Regions from separate parts of the Sphingobium sp. RSMS genome, predicted to be linked through region 1. Evidence: predicted binding sites of a transcription regulator. Region 1 holds the regulator's gene; each other region holds the start of a gene.

Region 1 (6,664 bases):
CCAGCCATTCCAGCCCGTCGAAGATCGCGGCGACCGCTTCCTCGGTGGAGCGGGCCCGGTCTGTGTCCTCGATCCGCAGCAGGAACTTGCCGCCGTGATGACGTGCGAACAGCCAGTTGAATAGCGCGGTGCGCGCGCCGCCGATGTGAAGAAAACCGGTAGGCGACGGCGCAAAACGGGTTACTACCTGCTTGTTCGAACCTGTAGCACTCACCGTTTCATTCCCTGCCATTCGCCCGGATACCACCCGACCCATCCATGATCGCGACGCCCCCTAGCATGGCTTTCGAGCCACGACAAACCTCCGTTGTCAGTTCGGCCCGGGGGAAAGCGGCGCGGATTTGGCGCGGCGTGGAGCTGTGGCTGGAGGAGGAGCGCGAACGGTTGCCGCTATGGGTTCCGGTCGCCCTGGCTGCGGGAATCGCGGCCTGGTTCCTTCTGCCTAATCGGCTGGAATGGCTGGCCTTTTGCTGCGTGACGCTTGCGGTTGCCTGCGCCGCGCTGCTTTTGCCGCCCGGTGGCCGGGTGCGTCAGGCGATCGTCGTCGGTGGCATTCTTGCCTGTGCGGGGTGCCTGCTGGTCTGGGGGAAAGCGACGATCGTCGGATCGCCGCCCCTCGACCGCCCGGCCTTCATCTCGCTGAAGGGGGAGGTCCGGTCGGTCGAAAGGCTGCCCGCGCAGCACATGAGTCGCGTGCTGGTCCGGCCTGTCGGCGTGCCTGCCCTGCCGCCCCTGGTGCGCGTCAATCTTGACGATGCGTCGATGCCGCCGGGGGTCGGGGAGGGAGCCATCATAGCCTTCCGCACAAGGCTGATGCCGCCTGCGCCGCCCAGCCTGCCGGGCGGCTATGATTTTGCGCGCCGCGCCTATTTCGAGGGCGTCGGCGCGACCGGGCGTGTGCTGCCGCCGGTTACGGTCCTGCGGCCGGCCACGGCCGGCCCCCGGTTGAGGGCGCGTCTGTTCGAGCATATCCTGGAGCGCGTTCCGGGACAGGGCGCCGGCATCGCCGCTGCCCTGGCCACCGGCGATCAGGGCGCGATCGCGCAGGCAGATGCGGAGGCGATGCGGCGGAGCGGCCTTGCGCATCTGCTGTCGATCAGCGGTCTGCATGTCACGGCCCTGATCGCTGCGGTGATCTTCCTGTTGATGCGGATGATGGCGCTCAGCCGCCGGGCGGCTCTCGACTGGCCGCTGATGCTGCTGGCCGCGGGCGGCGGCGCTCTGGCGGGCATCGGCTATACGCTTCTGACTGGCGCAGAGGTGCCGACCGTGCGATCCTGCGTCGCTGCCCTGCTTGTGCTGGGCGGACTGGCGATGGGGCGGGACGCGATCACGCTCAGGCTCGTGGCGGCGGGGGCGCTGGTGGTGCTGATCCTCTGGCCAGAAGCATTGGTGGGGCCGAGCTTCCAGATGAGCTTCGCGGCCGTGATAGCCCTGGTGTCGCTGGGCGAGCATCCGGCCTTCCGCGCCTTTCTCGCGCCGCGTGACGAAGGGGTATGGCGCCGGATCGGGCGCAATCTTGCGGGCATGCTGGCGACCGGCCTGGTCGTGGAGCTGGTGCTGGCGCCGATCGCGCTGTTCCATTTTCACAAGGCGGGCATGTTGGGATCGATCGCCAATCTGGTGGCCATACCGCTTACGACGCTGGTGGTCATGCCGCTGGAGGCGACGGCCTTGCTGCTGGACCTCGGCGGGTGGGGTGCGCCCTTCTGGTGGCTTGCCGCGCGATCGATCGACCTGCTGTTGCTGATTGCCCATGGCGTGGCGTCCAGCCCTTGGGCGGTGGTTCTGGCGCCCGCCCAGTCGGGCGTGGTGTTCGGCCTGATGCTGCTGGGCATGCTGTGGTGCCTGCTATGGCGAAGCCGGTGGCGCTGGGCGGGTCTGATGCCCGTGACCACGGGCGTCATGATGGTGCTGACCAGCCCGATGCCCGCCATATTGATAAGCGGGGACGGCCGGCATGTCGCGGTGCGCACTGCCGATGGCGGCATGGCGATGCTGCGGGCGCGAGCCGGCGGCTATGCGCGCGACGTCATGGCTGAAAGCGCGGGTTATGACGGTACCTTGCAGGCATTGACGGCGCTGCCCCAGGCCCGCTGTTCTCCCGATCTATGCGCCGTTCGCCTGAAAGGAGGGGGCCGGAACTGGAACCTGTTGCTGACGCGACGCAGCGTGAGGATCGATAATGCGATACTGGCGCGGGATTGCGCCTATTCAGACATCGTCGTCAGCGACCGCCGCCTGCCGGGCGCCTGTCGCCCACGCTGGCTGAAGGTGGATCGACGCTTCCTCGCCAGGACGGGTGGCCTGACCATCGATCTGGACCATGGCACCATGCGCAGCGCGAAGGCGTGGCATGATGAGCACCCCTGGGTCGCGCGGCCTTCCAGCCGGCCGCGCGAATACAGGAAGCATCAGTTATAGCGGCGCAGCAACCCGGCCAGCTTGCCCTGGATGCGAACCTGCCGAGGGTCGTAGATTTGCGGTTCATAGGCGCTGTTGGCGGGATCGAGCCTGACCTTCGGACCCTCACGCCGGAAATATTTCAGCGTCGCTTCATTTTCGTCGATCAGGGCGACCACGATCTGCCCCTCGCGCGCGACGTCGGTGCGCTGGATAAGCGCGAAATCGCCGTCCAGAATGCCCGCTTCGACCATTGAATCCCCCGCCACTTCCAGCGCATAATGATCCCCGGTGCCCAGCAGCGCGGCGGGAACGGAAAGCATGTTCTGCCCCTCCAGCGCCTCGATCGGCACACCCGCCGCGATCCGGCCGTGCAGCGGAATCTCCAATATGTCGTTGGCGGCGACCGGTGGCCTGCTGGCCGCTGGACCGGGCGTCAGCGGCGGCTTGGCAGGCACGACGACCTTGGGAGCGCGATGCATGGCATCGGGCAGTTTGAGCACTTCCAGTGCGCGGGCGCGATTGGGCAGGCGGCGGATGAAGCCGCGTTCCTCCAACGCATTGATCAGGCGGTGGATGCCGGATTTGGACCGCAGGTCCAGCGCTTCCTTCATCTCCTCGAAAGAGGGGGATACGCCTCCCTCCTCCAGCCGGGTCTGAATGAAGCTCAGCAATTCCTGTTGCTTGGGTGTCAACATCTCGCCTTGCCCTCCTTGGAACGGATGGAGAACGCATAGGAAACGGAACGGGGCAAGTCAAGCGCCTAACCGTTGGGCGCTTTTGCTGGAACGCGGAAGGCCGCAGGCCGTTTAACGCCTGCCTTCCACGAAGAAGGTGAATAGGAGAGAAAGATGGCCAACCAGAACAACCAGGGCGGCGGTCAACGTCGCGACCAGCAGGGCGGCGACCGCTCCAGCCAGGGTGGACGCCAGCAGCAGCAGGAAGACCGGCAGGGCCAGATGGGCGATGAACGCCGTCAGGACAAGTCGCCCGGCAAGCAGCAGCGTTGAAGGAACGGCGGCGGTCCAGCATGGCTGACATCGCCGCCATCCGTCAGGACTGCACTGGAAGGGGTCGCGCGGCGGCCCCTTTCCTTATGCGAGGGGAAGGACCGTGACGGGATCGCCGGCGGCGACCGGAGCAGAGCCGGCGGGGCGCAGGATGAGGCAGTCGGCCATCGCCATGGCCGCAGTGGCGGCGCTGTCCTGCGATGTCACGGAAACGATGCCCGCTTCCGTGCGGAAGGCGCGGAGGTAATCGTCGCGTTCCCCCGTGGCGGGCAGCGGCGCGGCGAGCGTCGCCGGCGCGGTGCGGGGCAGGGGCGATGCCGCGCCCATCATGTTGCGGACCAGCGGCAACAGGAACAGCGTCGCCGTCACGAAGGCCGATACCGGATTGCCCGGCAGGCCCAGGAAGACGGCGGAACCCAATGTCCCCGCCATCAACGGCTTGCCCGGACGCATGCGGATCTTCCAGAAATCGAGCGAACCCCCGGCCTGGACGAAAGCCGGGCGGACGATGTCGTGATCGCCCACCGATGCGCCGCCGGTCGAAACGATGATGTCCGCCTGGCTGGCGCGGGCAAAGGCCTGGACCATGCCGGGGAGATCGTCCGGCACGATCCCCAGATCGATGACATCGCAGGAAAGGCCGGCGAGCAGGGCGGCCAGCATCGGCGCGTTGGATGAGGGAAGCTGGCCGGGCTGCGTCGGCGCACCGGGGGGCACGAGTTCGTTGCCGGTCGAGAGCAGGGCGACCCGCGCCCGGCGCGATACGGGCAGCGTCCCATGCCCGGCCAGCACGGCGAGCGCGATCTGCGCCGCCCCCAATGCGCTGCCGGCCTTCAGCAAAAGGCCGTCCTTGCGGAAGTCGGAACCGGCCGGACGCACATGACGCCCCTTCGTCAGCGCCTCCTCCAGCCCGCGCAGCATGTCCCCCTCGCGCGCGGCATTTTCCTGAATCAGGATGCTGTCGGCGCCCTGCGGCAAGGGCGCGCCGGTGAAGATGCGGCAGGCCTGGCCGGGTTCGAGGGGCGGAGGCGGCGGGCCGCCCGCTGCGCTTTCGGCGGCGACCTGCCATGGCCCGGGCCATTCAGCGGCGCGCACGGCATAGCCGTCCATGGCGGAAAGATCGGCCCAGGGCTGATCACGCAGCGCAACGACATCTTCCTTCAGCCATCGTCCGGCGCAGGCGGGAATGGGCATATGCTCCATCGGCAGCGGCCTTGCCAGCGCCATCAGGCGGCTCTGCGCCTCCGCGACCGGAAGCAGGCTCATGACGCCGGCCCGTCCCCAGCCGTCCAGTCGCCGGACTTGCCGCCGCTCTTGGCCAGCAGGCGCACGTCGCTGATGATCATGCCCTTGTCCAGCGCCTTGGCCATGTCATAGACCGTCAGCAACGCGACCGACGCGGCGGTCAGCGCCTCCATCTCGACGCCGGTCTGACCGGCGGTCTTCGCGGTCGCCGTCACGGTCACGCCGCTGCCGTCGAGATCGAGGTCGATGCTGACCGAACTGAGCGGAATCGGGTGGCAGAGCGGGATGAGGTCGGCGGTCCGCTTGGCCGCCATGATGCCCGCCACGCGGGCCACGGCCAGCACATCGCCCTTCTTCACCAATCCCTGCTCGATCGCTGCTGCTGCATCGGGGCTCATGCTGATGCGGCCGCTCGCGACAGCCTTGCGCGCGGTCGTCGCCTTGGCGGAAACATCGACCATATGGGCCGACCCCTCCTCGTCCAGATGGGTGAGCTTGCTCATCGCCCCGTCAGCAGCCTGCGCGTGGCGGTTTCGACATCCGCCTGCCTCATCAGGGTTTCCCCCACCAGAAAGCAGCGCACGCCATGGTCCGACATGGCGATCAGGTCGTCATGGCTGCCGATGCCGCTTTCCGCAACGAAGGTGCATCCTTCCGGAGCCTGTCCGACCAGTTCGTAGGTGCGGGCGAAATCGACCGTGAAGTCGCGCAAGTCGCGATTATTGACGCCGATCAGGCGCGAGCGGAGCTTCATCGCGCGCTCCAGTTCCTGCGCATCATGCACTTCAACCAGCGCATCCATGCCCAGGCCAAGGGCGGCGTCCTCTATCTCCGCCATCTGATTGTCGTCCAGCGCGGCGACGATGATCAGGATCGCGTCGGCGCCGAGCGACCGGCTTTCCAGCACCTGCCAGGGATCGACCATGAAATCCTTGCGCAGCACCGGCAGGGCGCAGGCCGATCGGGCCGCGACCAGATAATCGTCATGCCCCTGGAAATAGGGTTCGTCGGTCAGCACCGACAGGCAGGCCGCGCCACCCGCCGCATAGGCGCGGGCATGGGCGGGCGGATCGAAATCGGGGCGGATCAGGCCCTTGGACGGGCTGGCCTTCTTGATCTCCGCGATCAGGCCGAATCCGGGGCGGGCGGCACCGTCCAGCGCCTTGCGGAAGCCGCGCGGAGGCGTCTGTTCGGCGGCGCGGGCGTGAAGCGAGGAAATGGGCGTGGCGGCCTTGCGCCGGGCGACTTCCTCCCGCTTTACATCGCAGATTTCGATCAGCTTGTTCGTCATTTATAGGCTATCCAGCAATTGAGCAGCGCGTTGGCAAGGCCGCGGTCGATGGTTTCGGCGGCTTCCTCCACGCCTTCGCGGAAATCGGACACGGCGTCGGCCACGACAAGGGCGGCGGCGGCGTTCAGCAGCACCGCGTCACGATAAGGCCCCCCTTCGCCTTGCAACAGGGCGCGCAGGGCGGCGGCGTTATAGGCGGGGTCGCCCCCCCTGATCGCCTCGACCGGATGGGTGGACAGGCCGAGTTCGGCAGCGGTCAGGCGGCGCGTCGCAACCAGCCTGCTGCCTTTCACCTCCGCCAGAGCATTGCCGCCGGCCAGCGACAGTTCGTCCAGCCCTTCGTCGCCTGAAACGATCATCGCATGATCGACGCCCAGTTCCGCAAGCGCCTCCGCATAGACGGGGACATAGTCCGGACGCGCTATGCCGACCAGTTGACGGCGCACCCCGGCCGGATTGGCGAGCGGCCCCATCAGGTTGAAGATGGTGCGTTCCCCGATCGCCCTGCGGATGGAGCCAAGCCGTTTGAGCGCGGGATGATAGTTCTGCGCAAAAAGGAAACAGATGCCAAGATCGGCCAGCGTCGCTTCGGCTGTCGTGGCGGCGCGGTCCAGGTCCAGGCCGAGCGCTTCCAGCGTATCGGCTGCGCCGGCCTTGGAGGAAGCGGCGCGGTTGCCATGCTTGGCCACGGGCACGCCCGCCGCCGCGACCACCA
Region 2 (6,664 bases), 580 kb from region 1:
TGCATGGCATGCAGGAGGTCAGCGGTTCGATCCCGCTAGGCTCCACCAACTTTCCCCTATCATCTGAAGTAGCTCGCCATGGGCCAGCTTCTCGATCCAATCAGGATTGTAGGCGGCTGTTTTGCGGCTGATTTCTGCCGTTTTCCGCCGAAGTTCACAGTGTACGCGCGCGTGCGCCCGCGCGCGTATGCGTAGGAACCCAATATATCAGACGTTTCAAAGACGGAGCCTGGTAGGCTGACCGGGGCGGGATAGGACAGATGGAAAGGGTCGCCTGTTGGCAAATAGGATGCTTTTTGCGGATGTTGTTGCCGTTGGGTTACTATGGCTGATCCTCAGTTGCTCGGTTAAGTCCGAAAGCTGACCGGTGAAAGGAGCGTCTGGAATCGACCATTTCTTGCTGCTCGCACCTCCGTGCAAGCGATCCGAAACCAGACATTGCTGCGGCGTAGGTCAGTGCTTTACATGGTGCGATGAAGCAAGCGGCGCACCTCGACAACCTTACTCTCGCCAAAGACGGGGCACAGCACATTCCCGCCGCTGTATTGCCGCTGCTTCCAGACATATGTGCGGCGTTGCGTGAATTTCCTCATGAGCAGGCAGGCGTTCGTATCCACGGCATCCAAGCCCTCCGGCCTTTTCTGGCTGCAAATGGCGCAATAGGCTCCGTTGCAGCAGAATTTCTTGGATCGCGATGTCGCCCCGTTCGTGCAATCCTGTTTGACAAAACCGCAGCGACGAACTGGTCGTTGGGATGGCATCAGGACCGCACAATCTGCGTGAAGCGGCGGATCGATGTCGAGGGTTATGGGCCTTGGACGATCAAAGGCGGAATGCAGCATGTCACGCCGCCGTTTGAACTGCTGGCCCGGATGTTGACCCTTCGGGTTCATCTGGACGACGTGCCCGCTCAAAATTCGCCGCTGTTGATTGCTCCAGGCTCTCATGTCCGTGGGCGCATACCGGTCGAACAATATGGTGATGTTGTTGCTCAATCCGGCATTTACACCTGCCTCGCCAAGGCTGGCGACGTGTGGGTGTATTCAACTCCCATCCTACATGCCTCGGAGGCGGCGAGCGTCATGGGCCACCGTCGAGTCTTGCAGATCGATTACTCGGCAGATGAGCTTGCGGGCGGGCTGGAGTGGCTGGGCGTGTAATGGCGGCGGGCGACCAGAAATTTTCTGTTACCCCGGCGATTGACTTGCTCAAAAGCAGACCTTGCATACCCTTTCAACCGTCGGCATTTAATTGGCAATGCAAACGGTCTCATTTCAAGCCACGCCAGAAGATTTGCTCGGAGCCTATAGGCTCAATTTCCGAGTGACACTCAAGTCAAAACGGGTGATCCGAGCCTATGTAAGTGGGGGCGCAGCGCTTGCCGTGATGGCGATGGCAGCCGCTTGGGAATGGGATATTGCTCCTGTTCCAATTGCCGCTGCAATTGGACTCGGATACTGGATCACGTTGCTTTCGTTGATCTTTTTTTCCGCCTATCTGCGGCTTCCCCGCCAAGTCAGACGCATCTTCGATCAACAAAAGTCCTTGCACGATAATACCACCGTAAAATGGTCGGAAACTGGCATCTCGTTCATTTCATCTCGTGGCCATTCGCAGTTCTCGTGGTCGGATTTCGTTAAAATCGTGAAGGGGCAGGACGCCATCATCCTTCGCCAAAGCGATGCGCTCATGAATTTTATCCCCAGCCGGGCGCTGTCACAGGAGCAATTAGCTTCATTTCCGGTGACGGTGTGAACTACCTGCTGCTCCAATGGCGTCCAATGCTCGGGCCTGCTTTCCTGTTTTGGTTGTCTGAAAGCTGCCAGTCGGCAATCCACCCATCTTTATCATTCCCATATAAAACGGCACCTACCAATGCTATTTCATCCGGTATCTACGATATTGGACGGCGGTCTTGAGGAAAGGCTCGATTGACGGCTAGGCAGGCTGAACGAAGCTGTCCATCACCCGCTTCCGACCCGCCGTTTCGAAATCGATCTCCAGCTTGTTGCCTTCGATCTCCGCCACCGTGCCGTAGCCGAATTTCTGGTGGAAGATGCGCAGGCCGACGCTCATGTCATCCCGCCCCTTGTTGCCGAGCGAGACCGCCGATGCGCGCGCCTCCACGATCCGGGCGGGTTCGCGGGTGAACTGTCCGCTCTGTTGGGCGCGCTGCCACCCGGGGCCGCGACCGGTGCCGCGCTGGACATTGGCGAAGGGATCGGCCCGCTCCGACCAGTTGGCGCGCCAGAGCGAGGCGCCGCCGGACATGCTGCTTTCCTCCTCCACATGTTCGGGAGGCAATTCCCCGACGAAGCGCGAAGGGATGGAGCTGGTCCACTGGCCATAGATGCGGCGGTTGGCGGCGTGCAGGATGACGCAGGACTTCCTCGCCCGCGTGATCGCGACATAGGCGAGACGGCGTTCCTCCTCCAGGCTGTTGAGGCCGCCTTCGTCGAGCGCGCGCTGGGAGGGGAAGATGCCTTCTTCCCACCCCGCGAGGAAGACCGTGTCGAACTCCAGCCCCTTGGCGGCGTGGATGGTCATGATCGTGACCTTGCGCTCGTCCTGTTGCGCCTCATTGTCCATGACGAGGCTTACATGCTCCAGGAATGCGCCCAGCGTCTCATATTCCTCCATGGCGCGGGTCAGTTCGTTGAGGTTCTCCAGCCTTCCTGCGCTTTCGGCGGTGCGTTCGGCCTGGAGCATGGCGGTGTAGCCGCTTTCGTCCAATATCTGTCGGGCCAGTTCGGCATGGGGAAGTTGCACCGCGCGGTCCCGCCAGCGGGCGAGATCGCCGATGAAGGCGCCGAGGCTGCGGCGGGCCTGCGGCGTCATTTCGTCCGTGTCGAGGATTCGCGCGGCGGCGACGGCAAGCGGAACGCCCTCCGCCCGGGCAAGCCGATGCAGCTTTTCCACGGCCTTGTCGCCCAGGCCGCGCTTGGGGACATTGACGATCCGTTCGAACGCCAGGTCATCGGCGGGCTGATTGACCAGGCGAAGATAGGCGAGCGCATCCCGGATCTCGGCGCGTTCATAGAAGCGGAAGCCGCCCACGATGCGATAGGGCAGGCCGATCTGGATGAAGCGGTCTTCGAACTCGCGCGTCTGGTGCTGGGCCCGGACGAGGATGGCGACCCCCTCCAGCGATTGGCCGCTGCGTTCGATCGATTCGATCTCGTCGCCCACGCGCCGCGCTTCCTCCGGCCCGTCCCAGACGCCGATGATGCGGACCTTCTCGCCCACGTCGATGTCGGTCCAGAGCGTCTTGCCCAGACGATTGCCATTTTCCGCGATCACTCCTGACGCAGCGCCCAATATATGGGGGGTCGAGCGATAATTCTGTTCCAGCCGCACGATCTTCGCGCCCGGAAAATCCTTTTCGAACCGCAGGATATTGGCGACTTCCGCCCCCCGCCATGAATAGATCGACTGGTCGTCGTCTCCCACGCAGCAGATATTCTTGCGCTGCTGGGCGAGCAGGCGCAGCCACAGATACTGGCTGCTGTTGGTGTCCTGATATTCGTCCACCATGATATAGCGGAAGCGCTGCTGATAGCTTTCCAGCACGTCCCGATGGCGTTTCAGGATCGTCAGAACATGCAGCAGCAAGTCCCCGAAATCGCAGGCATTCACATCCCGAAGACGCGCCTGATAGGCGGCGTAGAGCTTCTGCCCCTTTCCGTTGGCATAGCCCTCGCTCTCGCCGGCGCCGATTTCCTCCGGCGTCAGCCCCTTGTTCTTCCACTGGTCGATGAGGCCGGCGAGCTGGCGTGCGGGCCAGCGCTTCTCGTCGATTCCCTCCGCCTGGATGAGCTGCTTCATCAGGCGAAGCTGATCGTCCGTGTCGAGGATCGTGAAATTGGATTGCAGCCCCACCAGTTCGGCATGGCGGCGCAGCATCTTCGCGGCGATGGCGTGGAAGGTGCCCAGCCAGGGCATGCCTTCGACGGCGGGGCCGATCATCCGGCCGACGCGCTCCCGCATTTCGCGCGCCGCCTTGTTGGTGAAGGTGACTGCAAGGATTTCCGAAGGATAGGCCCGACGGGTGGCGATCAGATGGGCGAGGCGAGCGGTGAGCGCCGCCGTCTTGCCCGTGCCGGCGCCTGCAAGCACCAGCACCGGCCCCTCGGTCGTGAGCACGGCCTCCCGCTGGGGTTCGTTCAGCCCCTGGAGATAGGCGGGATCGTCGGGGGAGGGAGCGGGCAGAGTCATGCGCTATCAACTAGGATGCCGGGCGGGAAGCGGCAAGGGCGGGCGGCCCTTGCACCGTCGCTCCTTCTATGAGAACAAAAGGCGAATCATGCAAGGAGTAAAGGCCATGTTCTCGGGGCGGTGCCAATGCGGGGCGATCCATTACGAAGCGCAGGGCGAGCCGGCCTATAGCGCGCTGTGCCATTGTTCGGATTGCCGGAAAAGCGCGGGCGCGCCGATGGTGGGCTGGGCCCTGTTCCCTGTATAACAGGTGACGGTGACGGGTCGGCCGGTGGCATACCGGTCCTCCGACAATGTGACGCGGGAATTTTGCGGAACCTGCGGTACGGGCCTTTTCTACCGCAATGCCGCCGTTTTCCCCGGCATGATCGACATCCAGACCGGAACGCTGGACGACCAGTCGAACCTGCCGCCAGCCATCCATGTCCAATTTGCCGAGGCCGCGCCATGGATGGAGGGCGCGCATCAACTGCCCAAGTTCCAGCGCTACCCCGAGGCCTGAGGCCCACAGGCAGGATCGTCTGGCGGCGCATCCGCAACGGCTCGTCGCCCGGGCCGGAACGCAGGCATCGCGCATCCGGTTCTTTGTTCAGCCCAAACGGCAGAACGGGGCGAGAACAAAGGAAAGGATGATCCCGATGAAATCGATCCTGTTGGCAGGTGCGGCCATATTGGCCTTCGGCACCGGCGTTACCGGCATTGCGATCGCGCAGGACATGCCGGCTTCGGCGCAGCCGCCCGTCGCCGATACGCCGCCTCCGCCCGAGCAGGGCGCGACGCCCGCGACGCCGGCGACCCCCGCCGAACCGGGAGCAACGCCAGCCAGCCCGGCCACTCCGGCGATGCCCGCGACACCGCCCCCAGCCGCCGATCCCAATGCGGGGCAGCCGACCGGAGCCGTGCCGCCGGACACGGGCATGCAACCGGCTCCTGCCGGCGTTCCGCGTGATCCCTCCGCTCCTGTCGGAACCTCAGCCAATCCCGCGACCGTGGGTGGCAATATGACGCCGCCGCCGACCGAGCAGAAGGATTATCCGCTGTGCAGCAGGACCGTGCAGGATAGCTGCATCAACCGGAGCGAAGCGCCCAAATCCATGCGCAAGCGGCGTTGATGCTTGCCAGGCCGGGCATGGCGGCGATCATGGCCGCCAGCCCGGTCCAGCCACGCCCCCGGTCAGGCTGTGCCGGTCGAGCACCGTCAGCAAGGTCGCCGGGGCTGCTCCCGATATGCCGGGTCGCAGGCTGGGTGCAATGCGCAGCCGTGGCGATGGCCCATGGTCATGTCCGTCGCGCCATCACTTCACCCAATCCGCCTGGACTATTCGGCGCGCTCCGTTGCGCGCAGCAGCGTCAGTCGGGCCTTGCCCACGTCACGGGTCGTCTCCACGGTAAAGCCCTTTACCGCCACATCCTCGCGCCGGTCGGTTTCGATGCTGATCCAGCTTGCGGGGCCGGTCCAGCCCAGGCGGCTCAGCTTGTCCAGCGCCACCATGCCAGCGCCGCTCTGATAGGGCGGATCCATGAAGATGAGGTCGAGCGGCTCGCTTGCCGGACCCAGCGACAGGACGCTGCTCTGGCGAATGTCGGGGCGGATGCCCAGCCTGTCGCCATTGGCCCGGATCGCGTCCAGCGCCGCGCGGTCCTGTTCCACGAAGATGCAGCTTGCCGCGCCGCGCGAGAGCGCTTCGAACCCCAGAGCGCCCGATCCCGCGAAGAAATCGCCAACGCTCAGCCCCTCGAAGGAGCCGATCCGGCTCAACAGCATGGAAAACAGGGTTTCCCGGGTGCGGTCCGCCGTAGGGCGTGTTGTGTCGCCCTTGGGGGCGGTAAGGGGGCGACCCCGCCATTGGCCTGCAATTATTCTCATGGGCTGGCTCGTTCCAGAAAAGAAGGGCCCCTCGACAGGCTCAGGGCGAACGGAGGGGGTCAGGGTTTCCCAAGGCTCTTGCGGAAGACGACCAGATCGTGCTGCCGCACTTCCTCGACCGCGCCGGATGCCAGCTCGCCCAGATGGAAGGGGCCATAGCTGGTGCGGATCAGCCGGTTCACCTGAAGCCCCAGATGTTCGAGCACGCGGCGGACTTCGCGGTTCTTGCCTTCGGTCAGCGTCATTTCGATCCACTGGTTGCGGCCGGTGCGGCGTTCCAGATTGGCCTCGATCCGGCCATAGCGTATGCCGTCTATCTCCAGCCCGTCGAACAGGTCCTCCAGCTGGTTCTGACTGACTTCACCGAAGGCGCGGGCGCGGTAGGTGCGCGGGACGCCGGTGGAGGGCAGCTCCATCTGCCGCTTGAACTCCCCATCGGTGGTGAGCAGCAGCAGGCCTTCGGTCGTCATGTCGAGCCGGCCGATCGGCATGACGCGCGGCAGGTCGGCGGGCAGCTTGTCATAAATGGTCGGACGGCCGCGGGGGTCGCGTTCGGTCGTCAGGAAACCCGCCGGCTTGTGG
Region 3 (6,664 bases), 1.5 Mb from region 1:
CGTCTCTACTTTGTCAACGAACGTGCCAACATATCGTGTCGTTGGGCTATTGAAGTGGAGCCGGGCTAGAGATTTCCTATTGTTGTCATCTAGCAATATGGCGCAATATGATTTTGAATCCCGGATGACCACGCGACTAGGATCTACATGTCGTGCAGCTATGGCTTGTACGATACGAAACCCGTTAATCTCATCATCCGTCGTGATGATGCCTGCCGCATCGGACATGTCATCAGACCCACCCTCCTCAATGATTTCGGAAGCCGGATTGGCAACATTCAGTGCCGATGTTAAACGATCGTTGACCCGGTCTCTGATGATCGAGGCGATAGATGCCGTAAGAACAGCATGGTATTGCTCTTTGAGGGATGCTGTTACACGCCCTCCTTGCACCCTTGCAGCCATCATTTTGATGAAGTCATCCGAAGGGTCGGCAAATTCCTTTTCCAATTCAATGCGCATTTGTGATTCAAGCTTCAATCGACCAGCGGCTGCGACAATTGAGTCGATATCAAAATGCTGACGTGTAAATTTCTCTAAGATAGGCGGATCGGTCCGCTTTATCCCATCCATGGAAAAGATGTAAAATGGTTTTTCGTCCATTTTATTGGGTTGTTCTATATCAGAATAAAACTGATATTGAACGCCATTCGTTAGGACCGCGACGCGAGCGTCTGTTGTTGAGAAATAGCGAAATAGTTGAGAAGCATGTTTGAGATCGAGGTCAACAGAGGAAGGTTTGCATTCCATCAAAATTTTTAGCTGACCGTCAATGCAGATTGCGTAATCAACTTTCTCACCTTTCTTTATCCCTACGTCTGCCGTGAACTCGGGTATGACTTCTGCCGGATTGAAGACATCATATCCCAATGATTGGATAAACGGCATCACTAGCGCCGTTTTGGCTGCTTCCTCGGTTAGCAATAGCTCGCGATGTTGGGCTGTTCGTTTTTCGAGTTCGACCAGTTTAGTAGCCAGTTCCATTTAACCCCCCAATTATACCTGCACACCATCTTGCTGAAAAATATTAAAATTTCCAGTTAAGATCGTTCAAGTCAATCACTCCGCCGCCACAGCCTCCATCCCCAACAACGGCGCGAGATAGCGTCCGGTGAAGCTCCGGGCGTTCTTTGCGACCTTTTCGGGCGTGCCTTCGGCGACCACTTCGCCGCCTTTGACGCCCCCCTCTGGTCCCATGTCGATGATCCAATCAGCGGTCTTGATGACATCCAAATTGTGTTCGATCACGACCACGCTGTTGCCCTGTTCGACGAGGGCGTGGAGGACTTCCAGTAGCTTGCGGACGTCCTCGAAATGGAGGCCGGTGGTGGGTTCGTCCAAGATATAGAGCGTGTTGCCGGTGGCGCGGCGGCTGAGTTCCTTGGCGAGTTTGACGCGCTGGGCTTCGCCGCCGGACAGGGTGGTCGCCTGCTGGCCGACCTTGACATAGCCCAGGCCCACTTCGGCCAGCATCGCCATCTTGTCGCGGATCGGGGGGACGGCCTTGAAGAATTCCACCGCGTCCTCGACCGTCATGTCGAGGACGTCGGCGATGGACTTGCCCTTGAACTTCACCTCCAGCGTCTCGCGATTGTAGCGGGCGCCGTGGCAGACGTCGCAGGTGACGTAGACGTCGGGGAGGAAGTGCATCTCTATCTTGAGCACGCCGTCGCCCTGGCAGGCTTCGCAGCGGCCGCCCTTGACGTTGAAGCTGAAGCGGCCGGGCTTGTAGCCGCGCGCCTGCGCTTCGGGGAGGCCGGCGAACCAGTCGCGGATGTTGGTGAAGGCGCCGGTGTAGGTCGCCGGGTTGGAGCGGGGGGTGCGGCCGATGGGCGACTGGTCGATGTCGATCACCTTGTCGCAATGTTCGAGGCCCGTCACCTTGTCATGCGGGCCGGCGACGATGCGCGCGCCGTTGAGGGTGCGGGCGGACGCCGCATAGAGGGTGTCGATGGTGAAGCTGGACTTGCCCGAGCCCGATACGCCGGTGATGCAGGTGAAGGTGCCGAGCGGGATGCTGGCGGTGACATTTTGCAGGTTGTTGGCGCGGGCGTTGTGGACGGTGAGTTTCTTGCCCGATCCCTTGCGGCGGCGGGGCGGGACTTCGATGCGGCGGGTGCCGTTCAGATAGTCGGCGGTCAGGCTGTCCTTGTGCGCGAGCAGTTCGTTCAGGGTGCCCTGCGCGACGATGGTGCCGCCGTGGACGCCCGCGCCCGGCCCCATGTCGACGATATAGTCGGCGGTGCGGATCGCGTCTTCGTCATGTTCCACGACGATGACGGTGTTGCCGAGGTCGCGCAGGCGCTTGAGCGTGATGAGCAGGCGGTCATTGTCGCGCTGGTGCAGGCCGATGGAGGGTTCGTCGAGGACGTAGAGGACGCCCGACAGGCCGCTGCCGATCTGCGAGGCGAGGCGGATGCGCTGGGACTCGCCGCCGGACAGGGTGCCGCTGGTGCGGTCCAGGTTCAGATAGTCGAGGCCGACATTGTTGAGGAAGCCGAGGCGCTCCACGATTTCCTTGAGGATGGCGCGGGCGATCTGGTTCTGCTGATCGTTGAGGCGGCTGGGGAGGGTGGAGAAGAAACCGAGCGCGTCCACCACCGAGCGGCGGGTGGACATGGAGATGTCTTCCCCCGCGATCTTCACCGCCAGCGCCTCCGGCTTGAGGCGGGCGCCGTGGCAGGTCTCGCACGGCATGGCGGTCTGGTATTTGCTGAGTTCCTCCCGCATCCAGGCGGATTCGGTCTGGAGGAGGCGGCGGTTGAGATTGCCGATGACGCCTTCGAAGGGCTTTTTCACCTCATAGCTTTTCTTGCCGTCGACGAAGCGCAGGGTGACGGGCCGGCCGGCGGTGCCGTGGAGGATGATGAGCTTCACCTCCCCCGGCAGGTCGGCCCAGGGGGTGTCGAGGGAGAAGCCGAACTCCTTCGCGAGGGAGCCGAGGACCTGCATATAATAGGGGCTGGGCGGGTTGGACTTGGCCCAGGGGACGACCGCGCCCTTCTTGAGGCTGAGGGCTTCGTTGGGGACGACGAGTTCGGGGTCGAACTCCTGCCGTTCGCCCAGGCCGTCGCAGGCGGGGCAGGCGCCCTGCGGGGCGTTGAAGGAGAAGAGGCGCGGTTCGATCTCCGCTATGGTGAAGCCGCTGACGGGGCAGGCGAACTTCTCGCTGAAGACGATGCGGTTGGCGGGGATGCCTGCGCCCTTGAGGTTGCCGGTGGATTCCGCTTCGACCTCGCGGCCGGGGACGGCGCCGTCCGCGAGGTCGACATAGGCGAGGCCGTCGGCGAGTTTCAGGGCTTGTTCGAAGCTGTCGGCGAGGCGGGTGGCCATGTCGTCGCTGACGGCGAGGCGGTCGACCACCACTTCGATGTCATGCTTGTATTTCTTGTCGAGGGCGGGGGCGTCCTCTATCGCGTAGAGTTCGCCGTCGATGCGGACGCGGGTGAAGCCGGCCTTCTGCCACTCCGCCAGTTCCTTGCGATATTCGCCCTTGCGGCCGCGGACCACGGGGGCGAGGAGGTAGAAGCGCGTCCCTTCGGGCAGCTGCATCACGCGGTCGACCATCTGGCTGACCGTCTGGGCGCTGATGGGGAGGCCCGTGGCGGGCGAATAGGGGATGCCGACGCGCGCCCAGAGGAGGCGCATATAGTCGTAGATCTCCGTCACGGTGGCGACCGTGGAGCGCGGGTTGCGGCTGGTCGTCTTCTGCTCGATGGAGATGGCGGGGGAGAGGCCGTCTATATGTTCGACGTCCGGCTTCTGCATCATCTCCAGGAACTGGCGCGCATAGGCGGAGAGGGATTCGACATAGCGGCGCTGACCCTCGGCATAGATAGTGTCGAAGGCGAGGGAGGACTTGCCCGAGCCGGAAAGGCCGGTGATGACGATCAGGCTGTCGCGCGGAAGGTCGACGTCGACGCCCTTGAGATTATGCTCGCGTGCGCCGCGGACGCTTATGGTGGTCAGCATTCGGCAGACCTCTGCTGAGAAATTTGCGTGAGACTCATGGGGGCGTGTTGTTCCAGATTTGTTCTTGGGAGGCAAGGGCCGGTCGGGCGCAAGATAGGGACTGTGCGGCGAAAGGAAAAGGCGGCGGCTTTGCCCCCGCGCCGGGCTGGGGTAAAGGGCGGGGATGAGCGGGACTTTTGTTCGGATGCGGTTCGGCGCGCTGGGCGTCGCGATGGCGCTGGCGGCCTGTGGCGGGGGGGTGCGCTATCGGCCCGTGAGCGACGTGCCGGTGCGGGTGGGAAAGCCCTATAGCGTCAGGGGCGTGACCTATGTGCCTGCCGCCGATCCGGGCTATGATTATCTGGGCTATGCGAGCTGGTATGGCGGGGAGAGCGGGAACCGGACGGCCAATGGCGAGCGCTTTCGGCCGAAGGCGGTGACGGCGGCGCACGCGACGCTGCCCCTGCCGAGCTATGTCGAGGTGACGGCGCTGGAGACGGGGCGGACGATCCTGGTGCGGATCAACGATCGCGGGCCCTTCGCCGGGCGGGGGCGGATCATCGACCTGTCGCGCGGGGCGGCGGAGCAGCTGGGGATCAGGGCGACGGGCCATGCGCCGGTCAGGGTGCGCGTCGTGGAGCCGCCGGAGAAGGACCGCAGCAAGCTGCGCGAAGGGAAGGAGGCGCCGGAGCGGCCGGTCGTCGATGCGCGGACGCTCGCCAATTTGCGGGCGCAGCTCGCCGCGCAGGGGCGGTGATGTCGTTCGTGGAAGAATGTCGTCCGTTCGTCCACGGCTGATGTTGCCGGGCGTGATGGATGGGCGGATCATCGAATGGGGAAAACGGTCGTTGCGCACCCGCGCTATGATGCGGTTCGACATGGCGACGATCTGGCTATGGATCGACCGGCCCCGGGCCGTATCGCCGCAAGATGATTGAAAGAGATCCCGGAGAGCCCGACAGCTTCCTGGATGCACCCCCGGCCTTTCCCTTGCGCCGGGGGTGTTTTTATGTGCGCGAATTGTTGAACGATTGTAATTTTACGCTACGGAACGGTTGTTTTTCTGTCGTAAAATTGTCGTTCGTCCCCGTGAGACTGTATTTGGTCGACGGGAGCGCCGTTGGCCGACAGGGACAGGCGCCGGTCGAAAGCGAAAAGCGATGCATTTGCAATGCGCCTAAACAAAATGGGCGAAGACAGAGACGATGATCTGTTGAGGCCTTCTCTTCTCTTCGCTTGAGGTCTGCACTGCGCGCCACGCGGCCAGGCCGACAAAAGCATAGCGTTGAGGAGACAATTGCCATGATCGCCATCAAGTTCACCGCTGCTCTCGCCGCCATGGCCGCCATGGGCGCCGCTGGCACGGCTTCCGCCATCGAATTCGAGTCCAACGGAAAGAGTGTCGAGGTCAGCTATCATGATCTGGACCTGTCGAAGACGAGCGACCAACGCGTCCTGAATGCCCGTATACGGCGTGCCGCGGCAAAGGTCTGCCCGCTCAACGATACCACGGCCGCGATCGAGAAGTGCCAGCAGGTTGCAGCCGCGCATGTTCGCGGCGCTGTGGACCTTGCCGTCGCCAAGGCTCAGAATGGGGAGCGCTTTGCCGATCTGGGCAAGTAAAAGCCAGTCAGCGCAGGCGCCTGAGTTATTCAATCGGTTTTTAGAAAAGGGCCCGGAATTCACCGGGCCTTTCCTTTTGTGGGCGCGGAGCGTTGCGGCTGCCCTTGCGGCGTCCCGCGGGCGTTGCCCTCCATCGTCTTTGGCGGTTTCCCTTCCCATCTGCGACGGGAGGACTGAAGGGGTCAGCGGCCTGCCATGGCGCGGGCGTTGGTGAGATAGGTGCGGCCGATGCGGATTTCCGTGCCGTCCGCGAGGCAGGCTGACCAGACGCCGCTGCCGTCGTGGCGCAGCCGGGAGATATGGTCGCGGCGCACGATGTGGGAGCGGTGCAGGCGGACGAACTGCTGCGGGTCCAGCCGGTTTTCCAGCGAACTGATCGTCTGGTGCAGCAGATAGCTGTTGGCCCCCACATGCAGCCGCATATAGTCGCGTTCCGCCTCGATCCGGTCGATCTGGACCGCGCCGATGCGGATCAGTTCGGAACGGTGCGGCACCCAGAATTCCTCCGCCCATTCGGGTTCGTCCTGCGTGCTGGTGGCGGGGGAGGGGACGGTGCGGTTGCCCAGCGCCTGTTCGACGCGGTCGATGGCGCGGGACAGGCGTTCATGGGCCACCGGCTTCAGCAGATAGTCCACGGCGGCAAGGTCGAAGGCCTCCACCGCGAAACCTTCGAAAGCGGTGACGAAGATCACTGCCGGGCAGATGCCCATGCGCGAGGTCGCCCGCGCCACCCCGATGCCGTCGAGCAGCGGCATGGCGATGTCGAGCATCACCAGGTCCGGTTCCAGCCCCTCGATCAGGCGCAGCGCCGCCTCCCCGTCGCTGGCGGTGCCGACCAGCGCGATGCGCGGTTCGCGGGCGCACAGCATCTGGAGGCGTTCGACCGCCAATGGTTCGTCGTCGACGATCAGCGTTCGGATGGGCATGGGTTCGACCTTTCACGGATTGCGCCAAGGATGGGGAAATTCCGTACCCTAGAGCAGATTCCGATCCGATTGCATCGGCTCGACTGCTCTAGGTTTTTGTTTTCTCGCGTTTTCCGAGTCGGCAGATGATTCCATCTGCTTGGAAAACGCTCCAGGCTGCGGCG

The links. The regulator LexA, encoded in region 1, represses DNA repair genes until DNA is damaged. The targets are predictions, from matches to a motif close to GTTCCNCNCTTGTTCT.
Region 2: EGM87_RS04370 (ATP-dependent helicase) is a predicted target of LexA. The motif match lies at 4,287-4,302, and genes of this name have one in related genera.
Region 3: uvrA (excinuclease ABC subunit UvrA) is a predicted target of LexA. The motif match lies at 4,022-4,037, and genes of this name have one in related genera.

Annotation. Positions count from the first base shown of each region.
Region 1 covers NZ_CM191257.1:360,399-367,062, forward strand. Annotated here, with positions in the region: gene gltX (glutamate--tRNA ligase) at 1-232, opposite strand, end outside; gene EGM87_RS01685 (ComEC/Rec2 family competence protein) at 280-2,424, shown strand; gene lexA (transcriptional repressor LexA) at 2,415-3,101, opposite strand; gene EGM87_RS01695 (hypothetical protein) at 3,255-3,413, shown strand; gene EGM87_RS01700 (molybdopterin molybdotransferase MoeA) at 3,498-4,679, opposite strand; gene moaC (cyclic pyranopterin monophosphate synthase MoaC) at 4,676-5,161, opposite strand; gene trpC (indole-3-glycerol phosphate synthase TrpC) at 5,158-5,949, opposite strand; gene trpD (anthranilate phosphoribosyltransferase) at 5,946-6,664, opposite strand, start outside.
Region 2 covers NZ_CM191257.1:940,916-947,579, forward strand. Annotated here, with positions in the region: tRNA gene EGM87_RS04355 (tRNA-Ala) at 1-48, shown strand, start outside; gene EGM87_RS04360 (phytanoyl-CoA dioxygenase family protein) at 474-1,160, shown strand; gene EGM87_RS04365 (YcxB family protein) at 1,258-1,755, shown strand; gene EGM87_RS04370 (ATP-dependent helicase) at 1,939-4,215, opposite strand; partial or broken gene EGM87_RS04375 (GFA family protein) at 4,322-4,717, shown strand; gene EGM87_RS04380 (Fe-S oxidoreductase) at 4,854-5,327, shown strand; gene rsmD (16S rRNA (guanine(966)-N(2))-methyltransferase RsmD) at 5,534-6,082, opposite strand; gene EGM87_RS04390 (pseudouridine synthase) at 6,142-6,664, opposite strand, start outside.
Region 3 covers NZ_CM191257.1:1,868,453-1,875,116, reverse strand. Annotated here, with positions in the region: gene EGM87_RS08850 (type I restriction endonuclease) at 1-984, opposite strand, end outside; gene uvrA (excinuclease ABC subunit UvrA) at 1,060-3,972, opposite strand; gene EGM87_RS08840 (septal ring lytic transglycosylase RlpA family protein) at 4,136-4,708, shown strand; gene EGM87_RS08835 (UrcA family protein) at 5,254-5,574, shown strand; gene EGM87_RS08830 (LytR/AlgR family response regulator transcription factor) at 5,757-6,500, opposite strand.